Regions from separate parts of the Thiocapsa sp. C2-2m genome, predicted to be linked through region 2. Evidence: predicted binding sites of a transcription regulator. Region 2 holds the regulator's gene; each other region holds the start of a gene.

Region 1 (5,648 bases), on a different contig from region 2:
CCACTGGATCAGGAGCTTCGGAACCCCCGATTGACCTTCCATTGACTTGGGTCAAACGGCCGAACGTCGATCCCGGTTAGGTTTGCGCGGATGTCTGCCCTCCCGACTCAGCATCGCACCCTCAGCGCTCGCGTCAACACCTTCGGTCAGTACCTGCTGAGCCGGTATGGTCAGCGGGTGCACAAGCTCGCTCTGAACGCGGGGTTCACCTGCCCCAATCGCGACGGCCAAAAGGGGATCGGCGGCTGTACCTTTTGCAACAACGTCTCCTTTAGCCCCAACGCGAAGGCGCCGGCCTCGATCGCGGAGCAGCTCGATGCCGGACGTGCGGTGATCGCCAAACGCACCGGGGCGCGGCGCTTCATGGCCTACTTTCAGGCCTACACCAACACCTACGACCCGGTCGAGACGTTGCGCGAGCGCTACGACGCCGCACTCGTCCATCCGGACGTCATCGGGCTCTCGGTCGGCACACGTCCGGACTGCGTCCCGGAAGCCGTGTTGGACCTGCTTGCCCGCTATCGCGCACGCGGCAAGGAGATTTGGCTTGAGCTGGGCCTTCAGTCGGCGGACGATCGCACGCTCGAACGGGTCAATCGCGGACACGATTTTGCGGACTTCCGAACCGCCGTGGCCGCCGCTCGCCGTCGCGGGATCCCGGTCTGCGCACACCTGATCGTCGGGCTCCCGGGCGAGGGGCGTGACGCGGCCTTGTCGAGCCTGGAGCGGGTGCTTGAGCTCGGCGTGGAAGGATTGAAGATCCATCCGCTGCATGTCGTACGCCAGACCCGCTTGGCGATCGACTGGCGACGCGGCGACTACACCCCGCTTGAGCTCGACGACTACGTGAGCATCTGCGCCGACCTGGTCGAGCGCACGCCGCCCGAGGTGACCTACCATCGCCTCACCGGTACCGCCTCGCGCGACATCCTGCTGGCGCCCGCGTGGTGCAACCGCAAATGGGCGGTGCTCAACGCCATCGAGGCGGAGCTTTACCGACGCGGTGCGCGCCAAGGCGATCATGCCGCGCCCGCTTTCCGTCGAACACTTGCAAGCACAGCCTGACCCTCGGAGACTACCCTGTATGGAGCTCGTCTGTCCTGCCGGCAATCTGCCGTCGCTCAAGGCCGCCGTCGACAACGGCGCCGACGCCGTTTATATCGGGTTTCGCGACGACACCAATGCCCGCCACTTCGCCGGCCTGAATTTCGGTGAAAAACAGATCCGCGAGGGTCTGAAATACGCCCGCGACCGCAAGGTCAAGGTCTTCGTCGCCGTCAACACCTATGCCCAGCCGAGCGGTTGGTCGCGTTGGACCGCCGCGGTCGACCGGGCGGCGGACCTGGCTGTCGATGCCCTGATCCTCGCCGACATGGGCGTGCTCGACTATGCCGCCGAGCGTCATCCGAACCTGAATCTGCATCTCTCGGTGCAGGGCTCGGCGACCAACCCGGCCGCGATCGGCTTCATGCATCGCCATTTCGGGATCCGACGCGTCGTGGTGCCGCGCGTGCTCTCGCTGGCCCAGGTCGCGAACCTGATCGAGAACGTCGAGGTCCCGGTCGAGATCTTCGGCTTCGGCAGTCTCTGCGTCATGGTGGAGGGCCGCTGTCTGCTGTCCTCCTATGCCAGCGGTCAGTCGCCCAACACCTACGGCGCCTGCTCGCCGGCCGCGCACGTGGAGTGGCGCGATACCCCGCAGGGTCAGGAGACCCGGCTCGGCGGCGTCCTCATCGAGCGGCGCGGCCACGGCGAGCCGGCCGGTTATCCGACGCTGTGCAAGGGACGCTTTACCGTCGAAGGCGAGATCCGTCACGCCATCGAGGAGCCGACCAGCCTGAACACGCTCGACATCCTCCCGGGCATCCTCGCGGCCGGCGTGAGCGCCATCAAGCTCGAAGGGCGTCAGCGCAGCACGCGCTATGTCTCGCAGGTCACCGGGGTGTGGCGCGAGGCGATCGACGCCTGCAAACGCAATCCGCAGGCGTTCCGCGCGAAAGCGAGCTGGCATCAAATCCTTGCCTCGGTCTCGGAAGGCGCGCAGACGACCATCGGGCCTTATCACCGGCCCTGGCATTAGACCGAGCCCGCATCGGCTGTCCCGGGCGCAAGGCGGGCCCTGTAGGGGCGACTTAAGTCGCCCCTACACGACGTGCAGACATCTGCGGTCGGAATGCCTAATCCCGCAAATCGCGATAATTTTCGATGAGTCTTGATCCGGAACGACGATGACCATGGATTCCATGCAGAGCCAAACGCCACGCCCGCGCCTCTCACTCGGCCCGATCCTCTATCATTGGTCGCGCGAGCAGATCCTCGATTTTTATGCCGAGATGCTCGAGACCCCGGTCGACGTCATCTATCTCGGAGAGACCATCTGCTCGAAGCGCCGACTGCTGCGCCCGGAGGACTACTGGGAGCTGGCCGAGCGTGTCTTTGCCGCCGGCAAGGAGGCGGTGATCTCGACACTGGCCCTGATCGAATCCGACGGCGAGCTCAAGGCCCTCAAACGCATCTGTACCGACGAGCGCTTTCTCGTCGAGGCCAACGATCTGGCCGCGCTGGAGTTTCTCGAAGGCCGCCCCTTCGTGGCCGGCCATTCGATCAACCTCTACAACCAGCGCACCCTGGCCTTCCTCGTCGCAAGAGGCCTTAAACGCTGGGTCCTGCCGGTGGAGCTCGGCCGCGAGACCGCCGCCGACCTGCTGGCCGCGCGCGCGGACGGCGTGGAATGCGAGCTCTTCGCCTTCGGGCGCCTGCCGCTCGCCTATTCGGCGCGCTGCTTCACCGCCTACAACCGCGATCTGCCCAAGGACGACTGCCGATTCTGCTGCGCCGACTACCCGGATGGCCTACTGGTCGCGACCCAGGACGGCGAGCCCTTCCTTGCTCTGAACGGCATCCAGACCCAATCGGCCGGCACCCATAACCTGCTGCCCTCACTCCGGGAGGTCACGCGCATGGGTGTGGATCTGCTGCGCATCAGCCCGCAGTCGCAGAACACAGCAGGCGTCATCGACGTCTTTGCCGCCTGTCTGGCAGGCGACATGGATCTCGCGATCGGGATGTCGAAGCTGCACGACTGGACCCCCTCGGGCCTTTGCGACGGGTATTGGACGGGACAGGCCGGTATCGCGAACAGCCCGATCTTGCGGACCACCTAGCCCGGATCGAAGGCGAATTCAGTCATCGGCCCGGCATACTGCGTAGGGCGACCTACGAGAACGCGGAATCCATACCGAGCATCCGCCCCCGAAGCGGAGGCGCCGGTCCGCGGCGATCAGCGGCCTGGAAGCCGGAACCCGGCGACGCGGTCCAGTGCCCGAACCAGCGGCGCCCATCGTGCGGGCGGCTCGAAGGCATCGAGAAAGTTCTTGAGATACAGGCCCAGCTCCGTGTCTCCGGACATGCGCAGCCGACGCTGGAAGAACAGCGTGTCCGCATCTTCGCGGCGTGCGGCCAGCAACAAGAAATCACCCAAACCGCCCGCAACGGTCGCGTCCGGGACCGAGTCCTTGCCGTAACCCGAGATTCGCCCGCCGCTGACACCGAGGCAATAACGAACGCCGATGTCGTCGACCTCAATCCCGACACGCCGACCCACGAGGAAATCCAGCTCCCCATCCCGCAATGCCTCGGCCATGACTTGATTTAAAATGACCGACAGCGCCCGGCTATGTGCGACGCTCGGGACGAGCCGTAACGGGAAAGTCAAGGGAACGACAAAACTTTTAAGACCACGCATACGCAAGTGACTCAGGTGATGGATATCGAGAATTCAGCCAGGCATTATCGAGGGGCGCCGCCGCACCCAGGCATGACCTAGGTCAAGCGCCACCGATTCTCGACGCCGGATGCACGGGATAACGTCGGTTACCCCTGCGCTCCATGCCATCGGATGACTGTCTATGGTGCAGTGCAATATCCGATGCACCAAAAACACCGCCGATACCCGAATCCGGTCAGCCGACTCGAACACAGCAACCTCGGCCGATCGATACCGGCATACGCGCTCCCTCGTCATAACATGAGACCGAACACATGGCCTAATATTTGCTTATCTTTCTTCGTCATCAAACGAAAATCGACATTTCCGCACAATGCGGGATAATTCATCGCGAAACCGCGCCCCCCAAAGACCCGGCTCCAGGCGCCAGGTTCGAAAAGTGTCGTGCTCGCTAAACCCGCCGGCAAGGAGACGGCAACGAATTCTCAGCAGGTATAGCCCCATGCTCATCGATTCAGTCATCGACCTAGCCCCGAGCACCCCGAAACGGAAGGCCAGAATTCGAGAGTACGGCAGCGCCGTACTGATCTTACAGCGCGCAGCGGATGTTGCCGCAATCTGCGGCGGCCTGGTGCTGGCACTCCAGGCACATGACACCCCCTGGTCGGACAGCCTCCTCTGGTCGGGAATCATCGGCGTCGGATTGTTCGTCGTCTTCGCCGACATGAAGAACGTCTACCGATCATGGAGGACCGGATCCATGCGCACGGAGATCCTCTACACGATCGAGGCATGGATCGCAGTTTTCGTCGCATTGTTCGCCGTTGGGTATATTTGGCCGACCCTCGTCTACCCGGCCGGTGTCATGCTGACATGGTTGCTAACCACGTCCGTGTTGCTCGCCGCGTCCCGGATCGGGGCCAGACATCTCCTGCGCACAGCGAGAGGGCGTGGACTCGACACGAAACGTCTCGCGATCGCCGGAACCGGACAACTGGCCCATCACGTCGCGCGAACCATTGCCAAGAACAACTGGATGGGATTTCGTGCCGTCGGCTTGTTCGATCATCGTCAACCGATCGGAGAAGCTGGTCCGCGAAACCGCACCGAGACAAGCGAATCACTCCGCAGCGTCGTGGACCTCGCCAAAAACGGTGAAGTCGATACCGTCTTCATCGCCCTTCCGACCTCGCAGTGTGCGGGAGAGATCGATACCCTGATCGAAGCGCTCGGGGACACGACCGCCTCCGTGTATCTTCTTCAAGACCGACGTCGCTCCCGATTGCCGTGGTTAAGCCGATCGGGCGAAGCCGAATCGGGCGAATCCGAATCGGACACCATTCCGAGGCCACTTCGGCACGACCCCCTGCACCGATGCTGGATGGAAATCGGCGGGATACCGGCAATCAGCGTCTTTGAAACCCCCTTCCTAGGCGCAAGCGGCTGGCTCAAGCGACTTGAGGACATCGTCATCAGCACGATCGCATTGTCGCTCTTGGCAGTCCCCATGATCGCCATCGCGATCGCCGTGAAGCACTCCAGCCCGGGTCCGATCCTATTCAAGCAGCGCCGCTACGGACTTGCGGGCGAGAAGATCGAAGTCTGGAAATTCCGCAGCATGACGGTCTGCGAGGATGGAGATGAGGTCATCCAGGCCCGGCGGACCGACCCCCGCGTCACACCCTTCGGCGCATTCATTCGCCGCACTTCGCTCGACGAGCTGCCCCAATTCATCAACGTGTTGCTGGGGAGCATGTCAATCGTCGGGCCGCGACCTCACGCTGTCAGCCACAACGAGCACTACCGCAAGCTCGTCGGCGGGTATATGCTACGCCACAAGGTCAAGCCCGGTATTACCGGTCTTGCTCAGATCAATGGCTGGCGCGGAGAAACGGATACGATCGAGAAGATGGCTAAACGC
Region 2 (5,648 bases):
GAGCTGCTCGAGATAGTCGAGTGCCGCGCCGGTGGACGCCAGCGGGTCACGTCGGCCGTCGTACCAGGCATCTTGTCGTAAGCCCATCTCAAGCCCGGTGTAGGGCATGAACTGCCAAATCCCGGCGGCCGCCTTGGGCGATGTCGCAACCGGATTGAACCGGCTTTCGACATGGGGCAGGAAGGCGAGCTCCATCGGCAGTCCGCGCCGCTCGATCTCGGTCACGATCATATGCAGATAAGGCATCCCCTGCTGGGACATCCTGGAGAGATACTGGGGGTCTCGGCGGAAGCGCTCCACCGTGCTGTCGATGCGGGCGTCTGCGTAGAGATCGAGGGTCATCCCGGTGCGGACACGGTTCCAGAGGTCACCGCGCGAATCCACACGCCCGGCGGTGCGTCTTTCCATGACCACAACATCCGTGGCCGGTCGGACGTAACCGTATTCGCGCGCGGAAACCATGCCTGAGTAGCCGGGGTCTCCGAGGTCGTTCTCGACATGTCGGGTCTCCGTCGCACAACCGTTCAAGATCAGCGTCAGGACGCCGAGCGCGCCGAGCGAGCGCACCAAACGAGCGGCATCAAGCATCTTTCCCCCCTAACAATCCCTAGTAAGTGATTGTATATTTGAGTTTTCTAGGAATTAGAAAAGCATCATACCCAAAGCCGGCCTTCAATTCCAGATCCAATTCCAGATTGGGCCGCAGAAAATTCGCCTGCACGCCTGCACGACAGTGCGCTCAAACACGGTTAACATGCGCGTCTCGAAGAGGCATCGGCATGACTGTGCGCAATGGTCCGGGGTCACCCCTGGCAGAACTACAAGACTGGTACCGGTCGCCGCTCGGAGCCGAGGTGGCGGCGCTTGAGAGTGCGTGTGTGGAGCGGCTGCTGAGCGACACCTTCGGCTATTACCTGGTCCAGATCGGCGTGACCGAGAGCTTTCGAGACGCCATGGCCTCAAGTCGAATCCGCCATCGGATCCTCATGCCCTGCGAGCAGCCCTCGGGTCACGGTGGACGCGAGATCGTCGGATTGCCGAGCCGGTTGCCGCTTGCGAGCGATTCGATCGACGCCATCCTGCTGCCCCATACCTTGGATTTTTCGCCCGATCCGGATGCGGTGCTGCGCGAGGTCGAGCGCGTCCTGATCCCGGAGGGTCGAGTGATCGTGCTGGGCTTCAACGCGCTCAGTGCCTGGGGTCTTTGGTCCCTGCTGCGCGGTTCGGCGACGCAGGTGCCTTGGTGCGGGCGTTTCCGCACCGCTTATCAGATCGAGGATCGGTTGTCCGTGTTGGGTTTCGATATCGAGATTCGAGAGCACATCATGTTTCGGCCGCCGTTCCGGCGCGCCTTGGGACCGAGCTGTGCGGCATTCGACACCTTGGGGCGGCGACTCTGGCCGATTCTGGGCGGTGTCTATTTGATTCGGGCCGTCAAGCGGGTGGCTACCTTGACGCCGCTGCGCCCGGCTTGGGGGCGGCGCTCGCTGTTGCGCGGCGGTGCGGCGGAGCCGACGACACGCAGGGCCGGTCATGCCTGATTGCGTGCGCGCCTACACCGACGGTGCCTGCAAGGGCAATCCGGGGCCCGGGGGCTGGGGTGTCCTGTTGCGATGGGGCGACGTCGAGAAGGAGCTGTGCGGCGGCGAGCGCGCGACCACCAACAACCGCATGGAGCTGATGGCGGTCATCATGGCGCTGGAGACCATGAAGCGTCCGACCTGTCTGGAGATCGTCACCGACTCTCAATACGTCAAACGCGGGGTCGAGGAATGGATGCCGCGTTGGAAACGCAACGGCTGGCAGACGGCCGAACGCAAGCCCGTGAAGAATCGCGACCTTTGGGAGCGTCTGGATACCGCGATCGGCGGCCATCAGGTGCGCTGGAAGTGGGTCAAGGGCCATGCCGGTCATGCCGAGAACGAGCGTGCGGACCGACTGGCAAATCGCGGGATCGGGGGCTGAATCGCGTCCGGCATGACATGCGCGGTCTTCGCGTCGACTCGGCGTCGCGTGACTCGGCTGACTTCGGCGCAGACGCGATTCAGATATCGGAATTTTTCTCTTTAAACCGCGTCAGGTACGAGCCATTTGGAGTCCTCGGGGATTTGCTTTCCTGCAACGCGGCGGGTTTCACTTAGGACGCGGTTTAAATGAGACAGATTGTGCTCGATACCGAGACCACGGGTCTCGACCCCCAGGCTGGCCATCGCATCATCGAAATCGGTTGTGTCGAGCTGATCGACCGCCGCCTGACCGGAAACAACTTCCACCGCTATCTTCAGCCGGATCGCCAGATCGATGCGGGCGCCTCCGACGTGCACGGGATCACCAACGCCTTTCTCGCCGACAAGCCGCGCTTCGCCGAGATCGCCGAGGGCTTCCTGGACTATTTGGAAGGGGCCGAGCTGATCATTCACAACGCGGCCTTCGATCTCGGGTTTCTCGATCGCGAGATTACCGGCTGGAATGCCGAAGTACCGCGGATCGGGGATCGATGCGAGGTGATGGATACGCTACTCATGGCTCGGCGCATCCATCCGGGGCAGCGCAACAGCCTCGATGCCTTGTGCAAGCGCTACGGCGTGGATCATCGCCATCGCGACCTACACGGGGCTCTGCTCGATGCCGAGATCCTGGCGGATGTCTATCTCGCCATGACCGGTGGGCAGGTGGCCTTGAGTCTCGGGGAGGATCTCGCGACGCCGTCTCATGCCGGGCCGAACGCTCGGCAGCGCGGCCGACTGGATCCGAGTCGGCCGCGATTGCGGGTGACTCAGGCCGATCCGGCCGCGCTCGCCGCCCACGCCGAGCGACTCGCGGCGATCCAGGCGGCAAGTGCCGAAGGTTGTCTTTGGCTTCGCGCCGAGGGATGACACCGCTCGCGGTCTAAACCGCGCCCGGCGCAAGATGCGTCATCGAGATCCTGTGTGGTCTTTTGGAACCCCGCAGTCTCGGCGGAGACGCCGTTTGGAATTTTATCGTTTCAATTTCCTAAACTGCGCCGACTCCGAGGGTTGTCGATCGCTCCGGGGCAGATCCAGTCCGACGAGCATCCCAAAGCCGCAGCGGGCGCAGTTTAGCTCTGCTGCTGTTGGCGCCGATTCTGCCCGGCGCCGCCCACCAGCGACTCCAGCGTGTCCACGTCGAGCAACTGAATGTGCTTGCGGTCGACGTTCATCAGGCCATCGTCCTGGAAACGCGTGAAGAGTCGGCTGACGGTCTCGACGGCGAGACCCAGGTAGTTACCAATCTCGTGTCGGGACATGCTCAGATAGAAGTCGGTCGCGGACAATCCGCGTTTGTGCAGTCGCTTGGACAGGCTAAGCAGGAAGGCGGCGAGCCGCTCTTCGGCGTTCTTTTTACCGAGGAGCAAGAGCATGTCCGTGTCGTGCCCGATCTCTTTGCTGAGCAGCCGATACATCTGATGCTGAAGACTTGGAATGGTCGCCGTGAGCTCTTCGAGCCGGGTGAAAGGGATCTCGCAGATGGCGGATGTCTCGAGCACCTTGGCCGAGCAGGCGTGGATGTCCTTGTCGATCGCATCCAACCCGATCACCTCGCCCGGAAGATGAAAACCCAGCACCTGCTCGCCGCCCTCGGGGCTGGGGGCAAAGGTCTTCACGGAGCCGGTCTTCACAACATAGAGCGAACGAAATCGGTCCCCGTCGCGAAACAAAAAGTCACCCCGGTGAAGCGGTCGTGTTCGCTTTACGATCTCGTCGAGTCGCTCCACATCGTCCGGTGCAAGGCCCATCGGCAAACAGAGCGACGACAGGGAGCAGTTCCTGCAGGCGATGCGAATGGTCTCCAACGAGATGACTTTATGATGGCTCACAGCATCGCCCCACAATCTTCGATCGCCTGATTTTGAACCGTCGTTTGATCTGGATCAAGCGAAGATTATCTTCTTGTCATCGGGTCGACCTGAACCCGCAAGAAAAGGCCGCGCCCTCGCGGGCGCGGCCTTGACGCGAGCCTGACGAATCGGCGTTCGGCTTACTTCGCTTCGCCGGTCGCGGGGGCAGCGGGCGCGGCGTAGGGCGCAGCATACGGCACGCCGTAGTAGGGGGTGCCGTAACCCGGATAGCCATAGCCGTAGCCGGGGTAACCGTAACCGTAGCCTGGATAGCCGTAACCGTAGCCGCGTCCGTAGCCGCGACCACGTCCGTAGCCGCGACCGCCGCCGCTCATGTTCATGTTGAAGTCGCCCCAGCCGTCGCCGAGCATGTCGCCGAACAAGTCGCCGAGACCGGAGCCATAACCGGGCCCGTAGCCGCCGTAGCCCGGACCGCCCCAACCCGGTCCCCACCACGCCTGGGCCGGGCTCACGGCGAAGGCGGCGGCGCCTGCGATTACGGCGGCACTCAACAATTTCGCTGTTTGATGCATCGTTGACGCTCCTCTATTGACATTTGACATTCATCATCAACAACATCGATCAAGGCCGCTGCGACGCCGCCCGATCCTGACGAGCGCCGGCAGCGCCGAGAGGGTGTGTTTCGTGACTTGCGAAACGCCGTCAAATATACCCAGATCTCTGGATTTTGTGAAGTTTGCCGGGGCCGGCCCGGGGCCGGCGGCAGGGTTCGGGCGTGCGATGGTCGTCCCGAGTGCTCGGGTCAGCGCGCGCCTGTATCCCCGTTGAGCGGATCCGGGGATTTTGGTAGCGTGTCGGCGGATACGGGCCATCGCCCTCGACTGCCTCCTCGACCCCCATGACCAAGTTCATCTTCATCACCGGCGGTGTTGTCTCGTCGCTCGGTAAAGGCATCGCGTCGGCGTCTCTCGGGGCGCTGTTGGAGGCTCGCGGCCTGCGGGTGACCATGATCAAGCTCGATCCCTATATCAACGTGGATCCGGGCACCATGAGTCCGTTCCAGCACGGCGAGGTCTATGTGACCGACGACGGGGCGGAGACCGACCTGGATCTCGGCCACTACGAGCGCTTCCTGCGCACCCCGATGGGTCGCAACAACAACTTCACGACCGGGCAGATCTACGAGAGCGTCATCCGCAAGGAGCGGCGCGGCGACTATCTCGGGCGGACGGTCCAGGTCATCCCGCACATCACCGACGAGATCAAGCAGGCGATCCGTCTGGGCGCCGAGGGCGCCGACGTGGCCATGGTCGAGATCGGCGGCACCGTGGGCGACATCGAATCCTTGCCCTTCCTCGAGGCGATCCGCCAGATGCGGGTGGAGGAGGGGCGCGAGAACGCGCTCTTCATGCATTTAACCTTGGTGCCCTATATCCGCACCGCCGGCGAGATCAAGACCAAGCCCACGCAGCACTCGGTCAAAGAGCTGCGCTCCATCGGTATCCAGCCGGACATCCTTTTGTGTCGGGCGGAGAAGCACCTGCCGGACGAGGAGCGGCGCAAGATCGCGCTCTTCACCAATGTGACCGAGGACGCGGTCATCTCGGCGGTGGATGCGGACAATATCTACCGCATCCCGCGCTTGCTGCACGACCAGAAGCTCGACGAGCTGGTGGTGCGCCAGTTCCGGATCGAGGCCCCAGAGGCGGATCTGTCCGAATGGGATCGCGTCCTGGAAGGTTTCGATCACCCCGAGCAGGTCGTCCGTGTCGGCATGGTCGGCAAGTACATGCACCTCACCGAGGCATACAAATCGCTCTCCGAGGCG
Region 3 (5,648 bases), on a different contig from region 2:
GGCCTCGGGCGGCAGCTTATAGGCCGGACTGCCCCAGTAGCCGTTCATGAAGGGTCCGAGCTGGCCGGACTCGACGAAGCGTTTGAGCCGATTCTGCACGTCGCGGAAATAGCCCGGCGAGGACTTGGGCCAGTCGCTGATGCTTTGCGCGAGCGCGCTCGTCGCCTTCGGATCGGCGCCGAGTGCGGACACCACATCCACCCAATCCAGCGCATGCAGGTGATAGAAATGCACCAGATGGTCGTGTGCCTGGAGCGTGAGCTGCATGATGTTGCGGATGGAGTTGGCGTTCTCCGGGATCGCGATCCCGAGCGCATCCTCGACCGCGCGTACCGAGGTCAGGGCGTGGGTGCCGGTGCAGACGCCGCAGATCCGCTCCGTGAAGGCCCAGGCGTCGCGCGGATCGCGACCGCGCAGAATGACCTCCAGCCCGCGCCACATGGTCCCGGTACTGACCGCGTTGCGGATCACGTTGTTTTCGTCGAGATTCACCTCGCAGCGCAGGTGTCCCTCGATACGAGTGACCGGGTCGACGACGACGCGTCGCCCGGCGGTATCGAGCTCGAAGCCGTTGGGCGTGGTGACGCTCATGCTTGGTCATCTCCCTTCTTGTCTTGGGCGTGTTTGTAGACGCTGACGGCCGCATGGGCGGCGATGGCGGCGCCCACGCCGGTGGCGACGGCGATGCCGGTGCGATCGGCATTGGCCTCGACGCCGAAGGCGTGGGTATCGGTGACGTGCTGATAGAAGCTGCCCTTGTCCCAGAAGCCGTCCTCGGAGCAGCCGATACAGCCGTGTCCGGACTGGATCGGGAAGGAGACCCCGCCGTTCCAGCGGATGGTCGAGCAGGCGTTGTAGGTGGTTGGTCCCTTGCAGCCGACCTTATAGAGACAGTAGCCGCGGCGTGCGCCCTCGTCGTCCCAGGTCTCGACGAACTGGCCGGCGTCGAAGTGCGGCCGGCGGTAGCATTTGTCGTGGATGCGCTGGCCGTAGAACATCAGCGGGCGACCCTGGCGGTCCAGCTCCGGCAGCCGATCGAAGGTCAGGATATAGGTCAGGACCCCGGTCATGACCTCCGCGATCGGCGGACAGCCCGGCACCTTGATGACCGGCTTGTCGCGGATGACCTCGTGGACCGGGGTGGCGCGCGTCGGATTGGGCCGTGCCGCCTGCACGCAGCCCCAGGAGGCGCAGGAGCCCCAGGAGATGACCGCCTTGCAACTGTCGGCCATCTCCAGAAGCTGCTCAATGAAGGGACGTCCGCCGACAATGCAGCTCATGCCGTCCTGATTGAGCGGCGGGTTGCCCTCGACCGCCAAGATGTAGTTCCCGGCGTGCTTGTGGCGCACCTCCTCCAGGATCGCCTCCGCCTGATGCCCGGCCGCCGCCATAATGAGATCATCGTAATCCAGCGAGATCATCGAGAGGATCACATCGGACACCAGCGGATGCGCGGAGCGAATGAAGGACTCCGAGCAGCAGGTGCATTCGAGCCCATGCAGCCAGACCACCGGGATCCGCGGCTTGGTCTCCATCGCGTGCGCGATCTTCCCGGCGAAGGCCGGCGCGAGTCCGAGCGCGGTGGCCGTCAGGCTGCAGAACTTGAGGAAGCTGCGGCGCGTGATCCCCTGGCGCCGCATGACCTCGTAATAGGTTTCGGTGGTTGGCATCTGGTTGTCGTCCCCGCTATACGTCGGCGCCTGGATGGAACCGGACGGTCGAGGACTTATTAGCAAAAGGGTTGCCATGCATTATTTGATATATAAAAACAATATGTTACGTGATTTATGCGAGTTATGCTCGGCCTGGAGTGCAAGGATGGCTGACAAGTTTTGAGGCCGGATGTAAAAATGCTTTGCAGTCGAGCAGGCGCAGCAGAGTGAGGTGCCGCCATCGGACTGCTGCCGGCTTACGAACCTTTACCCGCGTCCCGGACGTATACTTCAGACCTGCTTCGTGTGGGCTCCGGAACCGCCCCGAATTCACCTTTCCACTTGCAGGAATGAGCTCAATAGATGATGGTTGAATCCGAAGACGTCATCGCGCGGACCAAAAAATGGATCTCGGAGGTCGTGATCGGATGTGGCATGTGTCCCTTTGCGGCAAAAGAACTCAATCGCGGCGCAATACACTATCGGGTCGAAAGCGACTCCGATACGGAAGCCTGTCTTCGGGTCTTTCTCGAGGAGTGCCGTCGCCTTGATGCGAACCCGTCGATCGAGACGACGCTGCTGATCCTGCCTGGTGCTTTCCCCGATTTCGACGATTATCTGGACTTGGTTGAAATGGCGGAAGATCTTCTGGAAGCGGAAGGCTATGAAGGTCAGTATCAGGTTGCCGGCTTCCATCCCGAGTACCGTTTTGCCGATGCGCCCGACGATGATCCGGCAAACTATACGAACAGATCGCTCTACCCGATGTTGCACCTGCTCCGCGAAGCGAGCATCGAAAATGTGCTGGACCGATACCCTGATGCGGAGGCTATCCCCGAAAGGAATATTGCATTTGCCCGCGAGAAGGGACTTGACTATATGAAGGCGCTGAGGGAAGCCTGCTTTTAAACCGCGCCCGGCGCGGTATGCGATGTTTTTGGATGGGATCGGCCTCGGCAGACGTGACGAGCGTTGGAGTCTGCGCGGTTTAAGATATTAGAAAATATTAAATTTAAACCGCGTCTCACCGAGATCGAGGGCATCTCCAAAGCCAAATGCAAAATGAAAATGACGCATGTCGCTTGGACGCGGTTTAGTTCGTTCACGGCATGACCCTACGGGAGGTCCGAATGAAGAGTAGCGAGCAAGAGAGTCTTCGCCAAGCGGTGCGCGATCGCTACGGGGCGACGGCACGGGCAGCCACGGCGGGCGAGGGGGCGGATTGCTGCGCTCCGTCCTCTGCGGGCGGTTGTTGCGGGCCTGTGTCGATCCAATCGAGCCTGCTCGGGTACAGCGCGGCCGAGACCGCTGCCGTTCCCGAGGGTGCGGATCTCGGCTTGGGTTGCGGCAATCCCCAAGCGATCGCGGCGCTGAAGCCGGGCGAGACGGTGCTCGATCTGGGCAGTGGCGCCGGATTCGATTGTTTCCTCGCCTCCAGACAGGTCGGGGAGACCGGTCGTGTCATCGGCGTCGACATGACACCTGAGATGCTGGCCAAGGCGCGCAGCAACGCGGAGGTGCACGCCGATGCGGTCGGGCATCGCAACGTCGAGTTTCGACTCGGCGAGATCGAGAATCTCCCGTTGGCGGATGGCTCGGTCGACGTCGTCATCTCCAACTGCGTGATCAACCTGTCTCCGGACAAAGCCCGTGTCTTCGCGGAGGCGTTTCGGGTGCTCAAGCCGGGCGGGCGATTGGCCATCTCGGACATCGTCGCGACCGCCGAGCTGCCGGAGGATCTGCGGTCGGATCTGTCGCTCTATACGGGTTGCATGACCGGGGCGGCCGGGATCGATGCGCTTGAGCAGATGCTGCAGGGTGCGGGTTTCGAGCAGGTGCGCGTGTCGCCCAAGCATGAGAGCAGGGAATTTATTCGGGACTGGGCCCCTGGAACGCCGGTCACGGACTATCTGGTCTCTGCGAGTATCGAGGCGATCAAACCGGGCTAAACCGCGCCGGCTCCGACAGTCATCGGAGCCTGCGCGGCCAAGCCATTCCAACACATGACGCACACCGCACCGGGCGCGGTTTAATTGCGATCGGCGCGAGTGTGGCGGCCCCGCGCCGCCTTCTCAGAGCAGCTTGACCAAAGCCGCAAGCGCGGCAACCTGGCCCAGCATCAGCGGAACAATCCACTTCAGCAGATCGACCTTGGTGCGCTCGATCGCGGCATGAACGTTGGCAATATCCTTCTGGACCTCGTTTCGAAGCTCGGCGATGTCTTTCTGAACCTCACCCCGTAGCTCGGCGATGTCTTTCTGAATCTCACCCCGTAGCTCGGCGATGTCTTTCTGGACCTCGTTTCGCAGCTCGGCGATGTCCTTATGGACCTCGGCTCGCAGCTCGGCGATGTCCTTATGGACCTCGGCTCGCAGCTCGGCGATGTCTTTCTGGACCTCGCCTCGTAATTTGGCGATCTCCTTGTGCATGTCCGCCCGAAGCTCGGCGATGTCTTTTTTGAGCTCGCTGCGGACCTGCTCGATTTCCTTTTGGAGACGCAGCTCGGATTCGCGGACATCCGAGCGAAGAGCGACATCGCCGCCTCGCGGCCATTGTTGCTCCAAGGCATCGATGGTGTCGACGATCAGCCGAAAGCGCGTCGTGTCGTCGGGCGCCTCGGTGAGGCTTTCATACAGTCTCAGGGCGAGTCCCATGCTGTGCTCCTGATGTCAAGTTCCCCGGCCGGCGCGGTTCAAAGGATTAAAAAATTCTAAATTCTAAACCGCGTCTCACTGGATCGAAGATATCTCCGAAGCCAAGCGCACAATGAAAACGACGCATGTCGCTCTGGACGCGGTTTAGCCGCCGTCCGTCGCGGAGAGGCTTGCTGCGGGGCGGAGATTCTCGACGATGTCGAGGTTCTCGAGCTCCGCCGCACGCTCCTCCGAATAGCCCAAGGCACGGTAATTCAGGATGCCGCTCGGCGAATGACATTCGACGCAGTCGCGGCCTACGGGCTGAATGCCGTGATTGACCATGAGCGAGCCCATCTGACGCATCCACTTGGGCTCGACGTTCTCAAGCGCCCCGTCGACCAGCGGATAATCGGTCTTCCATCCACCGCTGACCCCAAAATAGGCCATGAACTCGTCCATCATATAGAGCTTGAAGGGCTCTTGGTACATGCGCTGTACGATGGGATCGCGGATCGCCTGCTTGACGGACGCGGCCGTGTCACCCGCTTCGTAGTAGGTCGCGTAATCGAACGGCAGGATCATGGCGCCGAACGGGCCTTGATTCCCCATGTCTTCGTACATCATGGCGTTGAACAGCTTGAAGGGATAGATGCGGCTTTCCCCGTCGTTCATGTGGGCACGCAGGTTGTCATCCAGCATCCGGCGCCGCTCTTCCAATTGTTCGGGCGTGAGCTGGGAGAGCGGGTCGGTCGCGGCCTCGACATAGGCGTCCACGTCGATGTCGGGATAGGTCTTCTTCAACTCGATCGCCTGCTCGCGCACGGCGGCGAGGATCTCGGGATCATCGATTCTGGCCAGTTGCTGCATTAGCGGGTCATACTCGGTCGAGCCGTTCGGATTATTGCCCAAGGCGTTCGCCAGGAAGGTTCCGTTGCCGTTGAACCAGAGGAAGGTGAAACCCTTGTTGACCTCGCCGGAGCGATAGACGTCGGTGGGTGTAAAGATCCCTTCCTCCGCATCCCAGGTCGGGTGAACCCAATCGCGGAGCACGACGTTGCTATCCTCAAGCTCCCGGATATGACAGGTCTCGCAGGCGATCCGATCGAGATGCCCATTGAGTAATGCCTTGTGCTCGGAGCGGTTGTGCGGTGCGATGCTGTGACAGGTCACGCACGACACCTCGACATCCGGCAGATCGTTGGCGACGAGATCGACGCCCATCCGACCACGCGGGATCTTGTGACCTTCCGGGACATGACAGTCGGTGCATTGCAGACCGGCCGCTGCATGTACGTCGTCCTCTGGGCTGAACGGGTTGCCCCGCTTAGCGCCCGTGTGAAGCAGGCGCTGGTGCTTGTCT
Region 4 (5,648 bases), on a different contig from region 2:
GCGAAGAGCTTGAGCCCCTCGCGGAAGGGGCCGGTGCCGCCGAAGACAAGCTCCGAGCTCCAGTAGAGGTGCCACTCGGGCTGCCCGCTCGACCAGCCGTTGTAGATCGCAAGCCCGGTGCCGGTGCCCGCCATCAGGGCATAAGTGTGCTCCCAGGCGCCGGTCGTGAAGGCGTCGAAGACTTGAATACCGGTGTCGCGCCAGCCGCTCGCCGGGCCCGTCGGGTCGTTGGCGTCCCGGCTGGGCAGCCCGTCGCTGTCGAACGGCAGCTCGTTCACCATCTGGCTCCCGACACTGGTCGGGTTGATGTAGTCCCGCACGATCACGGGGGTCATACCCTCCTCGGAGCCGGGCATGAAAAACTGACCGATGCGGATCCGTGCATGGGGGATCCGGTTCAGGGTCAGGCTCACATCGGTGAACTTGACGTTCGGGGTCCCGTTGGCGGAGATGGCGTTGTCCCCCGCCAGAGGTGAGATCCAGTAGTTCAGCTTGCCGTCGAGGAGCCGGCCACGCACTCCCAGACGTGCATAGGAGAACTGAAGGACGGAATTCTCCTCGAGCTTGGGTGGGATCTGGTTCAACACCATCGGCTGTCCCTGCCAGGGACCCGCAGGGAGGTGGCTCCCGCTGGTCTGCTGCTGGTCGATACCGACGAAGCCGAAAGCCTTGTAGGCGGGGGCCGTGGCGGGCTCGGTGCCCTGGAGCATGATCCAGTTGGTCGCCATGACAGGGGTGGCCGGGGTAAGAGCGACCCCCAAAACGGCGGTGATGAGAAATCGATGGGCGAGGGTAAGGGTTGTCATGTCGAGCGCCTGCAAATGAACCCGAGGTGTGTCTTGCTGATCCGCTAGACGATCACTTCGGTGTCGTGTGACGCGGGTCGCTTTCGCCCCTCCGTCACGCCTCAGAAATAAATTGAGCACCGAATCTAATCGTTGTCGTTCTCGTTGTCGTAATCGACAACGAGAATCCAGGCAAAGGTATTCTCTGGTCGAGTGATGTTACCTCATTGTTAAACCGTTCCTATTCGATCATCACCTTAACCGACGCCTTGGCGGCCGCCTTGGGCAGCGTCGGCGGCGCGACCGTCAGGGCATCGATCTCGGCCTGATCGAGCTGCTCCTTGCCGCCACCGCAGGCCATGATCTGGGCCTGGACGTCGCCCTTGATCTTGCGGCTGTGCTTGGCCTTCCAGTCGGTGCCGCCCTCGGCGACGCGGGTGCGTTTGGGGTCGAAGTGGAAGTCAACCTTCTTCTTGGACTGCGGACCCCAGTAGTTGACCTTGCCCAGATCGTAGAATTTGCGCTCGAAGCCGGCCTTGAGGAACGCCTTCAGACAGCCGAGCAGATAACGCCGCCGCTCGCCGCTGCCGGCCCAGGGATAGGAGAAGAACGCCTTGTGCATGTAGAAGCGGCGATAGTTGTGCATCACGCGGTCGAGCAGCTCGGCACGATCCATGGCGGCCGGCTTGATGATGGGCGTGACGAAGTTGTACTTCTCGTAGTCGAAGATCTCGACCTTGTCGCCCAGCTCGCGGAAGAGATCCGTGAACGGCCAGGGGGTGTACATGGCCCAGTTGGCGAGGTCCGGTTTCCAGTCGCGCGCCATCTGATAGGTCTCTTCGAGCGTCTCGGCGGTCTCGTTCTCGAGCCCGACGATGAACTGTGCCTCGGTGAGGATGCCGGCATCGCGCAGCAGAGCGATGGCCCGTTTGTTGTCGGCGACCGTGGTCTCCTTGTTGAAGCGGTCGAGCTTCAATTGGGCCGCGGCCTCGGTGCCGAGCGAGACATGAATAAGGCCGGCCTTGCGATAGAGCGGCAGCACGTCCTCGTCACGCAGGATGTCGGTGACGCGCGTGTTGATGCCCCAAAGGATCCCGAGATTGCGCGCGATCAGCTCCTCGCAGAAGGCGATGAACTTCTTGCGATTGATGGTCGGCTCCTCGTCGGCGAGGATGAAGAAACCGACGTCGTGGTCGCGCACCAGGGTCTCGATCTCGTCGACGACCTTCTTCGGATCCCGGATGCGGTAGTCGCGCCAGAACTTCCACTGCGAGCAAAAGGAGCAGGTGTAGGGACAGCCGCGGGCCATGTTCGGGATGGCGACGCGCTTGTTGAGCGGGATGTAGTTGTACTTATCCCATTCCAGCACGCCCCAGTCGGGGGTGATGGCGTCTAAGTCCTTCACGGTCGGGGCGGCCGGGGTGGCGATGATCTTGCCGTCGACGGCGTAGGCGATGCCCTTGACCTTGCCGCGCTCCTCGGGCCAGCGGCCTTCGTCGATGGTGCGGACCAGATCGACGATGATCTCCTCGCCCTCGCCGCGCACGATGGCATCGATCCAGGGCGCCTCGCCCAGGACCTGCTGATACATGAAGGTGGCATGCACGCCGCCGAGCACAGTGACGATCTTCGGGTCGACCTCCCTGACGATCTCGAGCAGGCGCTGGGCCTTGTAGATGGAGGGTGTGATGGCCGTGCAGCCGACGACGTCGGGGCGATACGCGACGATGGCGGCGCGGACCTGCTCCTCGGACAGATCGTTGGTCATGGCGTCGACGAAGCGCACCTCGGTGAAGCCCGCGGTCTTGAGCGCACCGGTGAGATAGGCCACCCACGCCGGCGGCCAATTGCCGGCGATCTCGGCGCCGCCCGAGTGATAGTTTGGGTGGATGAAGAGAATGCGCATGCGTCGAGCCCCCGGCCGATGGTGAGTGTCAATGCAGATTGACAGTCGGCCTCCTGATCTTCCTTGACACAGGTCAAATCCGCCCGGGTGACTCGGATTTGCATGTGTTGCCGTCGCGTTCGCGGTCGATACGATCTGACCTAGGTCAAGGAAGCACTGCCCCATGCCGGGACAATGCCTGAGCATTCAACCGGAGGATTCGCCATGACCGACTCGATCGCCACCTTTATGACCGACGACCATCAGCGCTGTGACCGCCTGCTCGCCGCCTGCGAGCAGGCGGTCTCGGGCGGCGATTGGACGCGACTCGCGGAGCACGACAAGGCTTTCTCGACTGCGTTGCTCGGCCATTTCGACATGGAGGAGCAGGTGCTGTTTCCGGAGTTGGTCGCCGTCAGCCCATGGGCCTCCGGGCCGACCGCCATAATGACCATGGAGCACGGTCAGATGCGCTCCTTGGTGGAGGAGCTCAACGAGGCGGTCGGCGAGCAGGATGCGGACGCCTGTCTCGGAATCCTGGAGACGCTCCATCTGGTGATCCAGCAACACAACTCAAAGGAAGAAGGCATCCTCTATCCGATGGCCGAGGAGAATCTGGGCGACCAGACCCCGGATATCCTCAACCGGCTAAAGGCGGCATGAGCAATGGACAGAACACTCGACGTCAGCGATCTTCCCGCCCCGGAGCCGATGGAGCGGATTCTCGATGCGCTCGCAGAGCTGCCACCTGGCGACCGCCTGTGCGTGCTCCATCGTCGCGAGCCTTATCCGCTCTATGACATGCTGCGACGCATGGGCTACCGCTGGGAGAGCAGCGCAGAGGACGATCGGTATCGTATCCTGATCTCACCCATGCCGGAGCGTCAGCGTCCGGTCAGTCGATTCCGGCAACAGGGCGCGGGCCGTTTTTAAACCTCGCGCGTTGGGCCATGCGGTGTTCAGTGCTCGGATTCCCGGTTCCTCCCTGCCGACCGGCTTCGGAGCTGCGCGGTTTAAAAAGATCAATCGATTCATTTTTTTGAACCGCGTCGCGCCAATGGCCTCAGGTGTCGGCGACGCCAAGCCCAGACGACAAAGCGACGTTACTCACTCAAAACGCGGTTCATAAAATGATGGACACGGGCGGACTTTCTCTCGACCAGGCCCCGCCGATCGATATCCCCGCGCGGTTTTTTCTCACTGCGCCGCTGTTCGCGATCGCCGCCGGGCTGCTCTTAGCCTGGCAGGGACCAACCCTCCTGGTCTCGCGCTGGATGCCCGGCGCACTTGCCGCGACTCATCTGATCGCCATTGGTTATCTCGGCCTGATCATGTGCGGTGCTCTGTTGCAGATGCTGCCCGTGGTCGCGGGTGCGCCGGTCCCGGCGGTGCGGTTGGTCGGCACGCTCACCCATCTGCTGCTGACCGGCGGTGCGGCGGCTTTACTGCTCGGCGGGGTCTCTACAGGACTGGGCTTTCTGGTCTTCGTGGTCCCCGTCACCATCGCTCTGGCGGGGGCGCGCGGGGTGCCCGGCACGCTGCTCGCCTTGCGCACTGCGGCCATTTCGCTGGTCGTGACGGTGATCCTGGGTCTCCTGCTGGTCGCCGTTGTCCTGGGTTGGATCCGACTACCGGACGTTGCCCGGACGGTCGACGTGCATGCCGCCTGGGGCCTGATGGGATGGGTCGGACTGCTCGTCATGGGCGTGGCCATTCAGGTGCTGCCGATGTTCTATGTGACGCCGGCCTATCCCACGCCGATCAGGCGGTGGCTGGCTCCCGTTCTCTTGATCGGGATCACCGGGGCCAGTGTGGCCTGGCTCTTCGGCGATGAGCGTCTCGGCCGGATGCTGTTCGGTGCCGCCGGGCTGGGTTTCGTGGGCTTTGCCGTGATGACGCTGGTGCTGATCCGCCGCCGACAGCGGCCGCGGCTCGATCCGACGCTGATCCATTGGTGGTCGGCGATGCTGAGCATCGGCATGGCCGCCGTCGCCTGGGCCTTCGCGGCGCCGCCGACGCTGGTCGGCGTGCTGCTGCTGGTCGGGCTCGGCGTCGGCCTGCCGGCTGGCATGCTGTTTAAGATCATGCCGTTCTTGACCTGGTTTCATCTGCAGCACCGCCAACTCGCCGCCAGGCGCTTTGATCTGCGCATCCCCCACATGGGCAGCCTGCTGTCGATCCCTTTGGCGCAGGCGCAGGTCGGCCTCCATCTGCTCGCACTGGGACTGCTCTGTGGATCGGTCTTCGTTCCGGCGCTGGCGCGACCGGCGGGCCTGGTCCTCGCGCTGTCCTCTGCCTTGCTGCTGGGCTTGCTGATCGGCGTTGCACGCACCTATCGGCGTATTGACGCACGCCTTGCGCTGACGGACGACGCGGCCTGCGTCTGAAAGGGCTCATCTTCAAGCCAAGCCGGATATACTGAATCCGGGATGACGGATGGGGTTCTCGTGCGGCCGATCCATCCGCCGTTCCTGCTGCGACGGCCGCATCCTTACTTTTGGCGACACGACGATGTTCAAAGAAGAACGCACCGAATCCCGCTTCGACTGGTCGATGCTCGGCAACCTCGACGAGGGCCGCCCCAATCTGGGCGATTCCATGAACGTGGCCGTCTACCGGCTGATGCAGTTCACGCTGCGCGACGTTCTGATCCAGAGAATCGGCGTCTCGGAGGCCGATCATCTGTTCTACGACGCGGGCAAACGCGCAGGCGAAGAGTTCTACAAGAACGTCCTGACGCAAAAGCACGACTTCCAGGCTTTAGTGGCCGATCTTCAGGATTCGCTCAAGCAGCTCAATATCGGCATCCTGCGCGTGGAGAAGGCCGATCTGGAGCAACTGCGGTTCACGCTCACGGTTGCGGAAGATCTCGATTGCTCCGGTATCCCGGTCTGCGGCGAGCAGGTCTGCACCTACGATGAAGGCTTCATTCACGGACTGCTCACATCCCACACGGGCCGCGAGTTTCAGGTCCGCGA

Evidence for each region. Region 2 encodes FNR, which switches genes on or off when oxygen is low (the NO sensors DNR and NnrR bind a similar motif). Its sites were predicted from a motif close to TTGATNTANATCAA; they were not measured.
Region 1: a site for FNR is predicted at 3,818-3,831, ahead of AADX97_RS13075 (SCP2 domain-containing protein). Genes of this name have one in related genera too.
Region 3: a site for FNR is predicted at 1,756-1,769, ahead of AADX97_RS18695 (hydrogenase small subunit). Genes of this name have one in related genera too.
Region 4: a site for FNR is predicted at 2,755-2,768, ahead of bchE (magnesium-protoporphyrin IX monomethyl ester anaerobic oxidative cyclase). Genes of this name have one in related genera too.

What each region holds. Positions count from the first base shown of each region.
Region 1 covers NZ_JBBWVD010000015.1:33,725-39,372, reverse strand. Annotated here, with positions in the region: gene AADX97_RS13090 (TIGR01212 family radical SAM protein) at 91-1,065, shown strand; gene AADX97_RS13085 (peptidase U32 family protein) at 1,085-2,080, shown strand; gene AADX97_RS13080 (U32 family peptidase) at 2,235-3,164, shown strand; gene AADX97_RS13075 (SCP2 domain-containing protein) at 3,281-3,643, opposite strand; gene AADX97_RS13070 (sugar transferase) at 4,101-5,648, shown strand, end outside.
Region 2 covers NZ_JBBWVD010000001.1:188,809-194,456, reverse strand. Annotated here, with positions in the region: gene AADX97_RS00860 (transglycosylase SLT domain-containing protein) at 1-588, opposite strand, end outside; gene AADX97_RS00855 (class I SAM-dependent methyltransferase) at 780-1,541, shown strand; gene rnhA (ribonuclease HI) at 1,534-1,965, shown strand; gene dnaQ (DNA polymerase III subunit epsilon) at 2,154-2,876, shown strand; gene fnr (fumarate/nitrate reduction transcriptional regulator Fnr) at 3,080-3,838, opposite strand; gene AADX97_RS00835 (sulfur globule family protein) at 4,000-4,392, opposite strand; gene AADX97_RS00830 (CTP synthase) at 4,719-5,648, shown strand, end outside.
Region 3 covers NZ_JBBWVD010000025.1:28,546-34,193, forward strand. Annotated here, with positions in the region: gene AADX97_RS18690 (nickel-dependent hydrogenase large subunit) at 1-591, opposite strand, end outside; gene AADX97_RS18695 (hydrogenase small subunit) at 588-1,670, opposite strand; gene AADX97_RS18700 (DUF1415 domain-containing protein) at 2,016-2,561, shown strand; gene AADX97_RS18705 (arsenite methyltransferase) at 2,783-3,601, shown strand; gene AADX97_RS18710 (coiled-coil domain-containing protein) at 3,725-4,306, opposite strand; gene AADX97_RS18715 (nitrite reductase) at 4,451-5,648, opposite strand, start outside.
Region 4 covers NZ_JBBWVD010000014.1:57,463-63,110, forward strand. Annotated here, with positions in the region: gene AADX97_RS12510 (porin) at 1-806, opposite strand, end outside; gene bchE (magnesium-protoporphyrin IX monomethyl ester anaerobic oxidative cyclase) at 1,027-2,691, opposite strand; gene AADX97_RS12520 (hemerythrin domain-containing protein) at 2,896-3,333, shown strand; gene AADX97_RS12525 (DUF2249 domain-containing protein) at 3,337-3,603, shown strand; gene AADX97_RS12530 (hypothetical protein) at 3,801-5,057, shown strand; gene AADX97_RS12535 (V4R domain-containing protein) at 5,182-5,648, shown strand, end outside.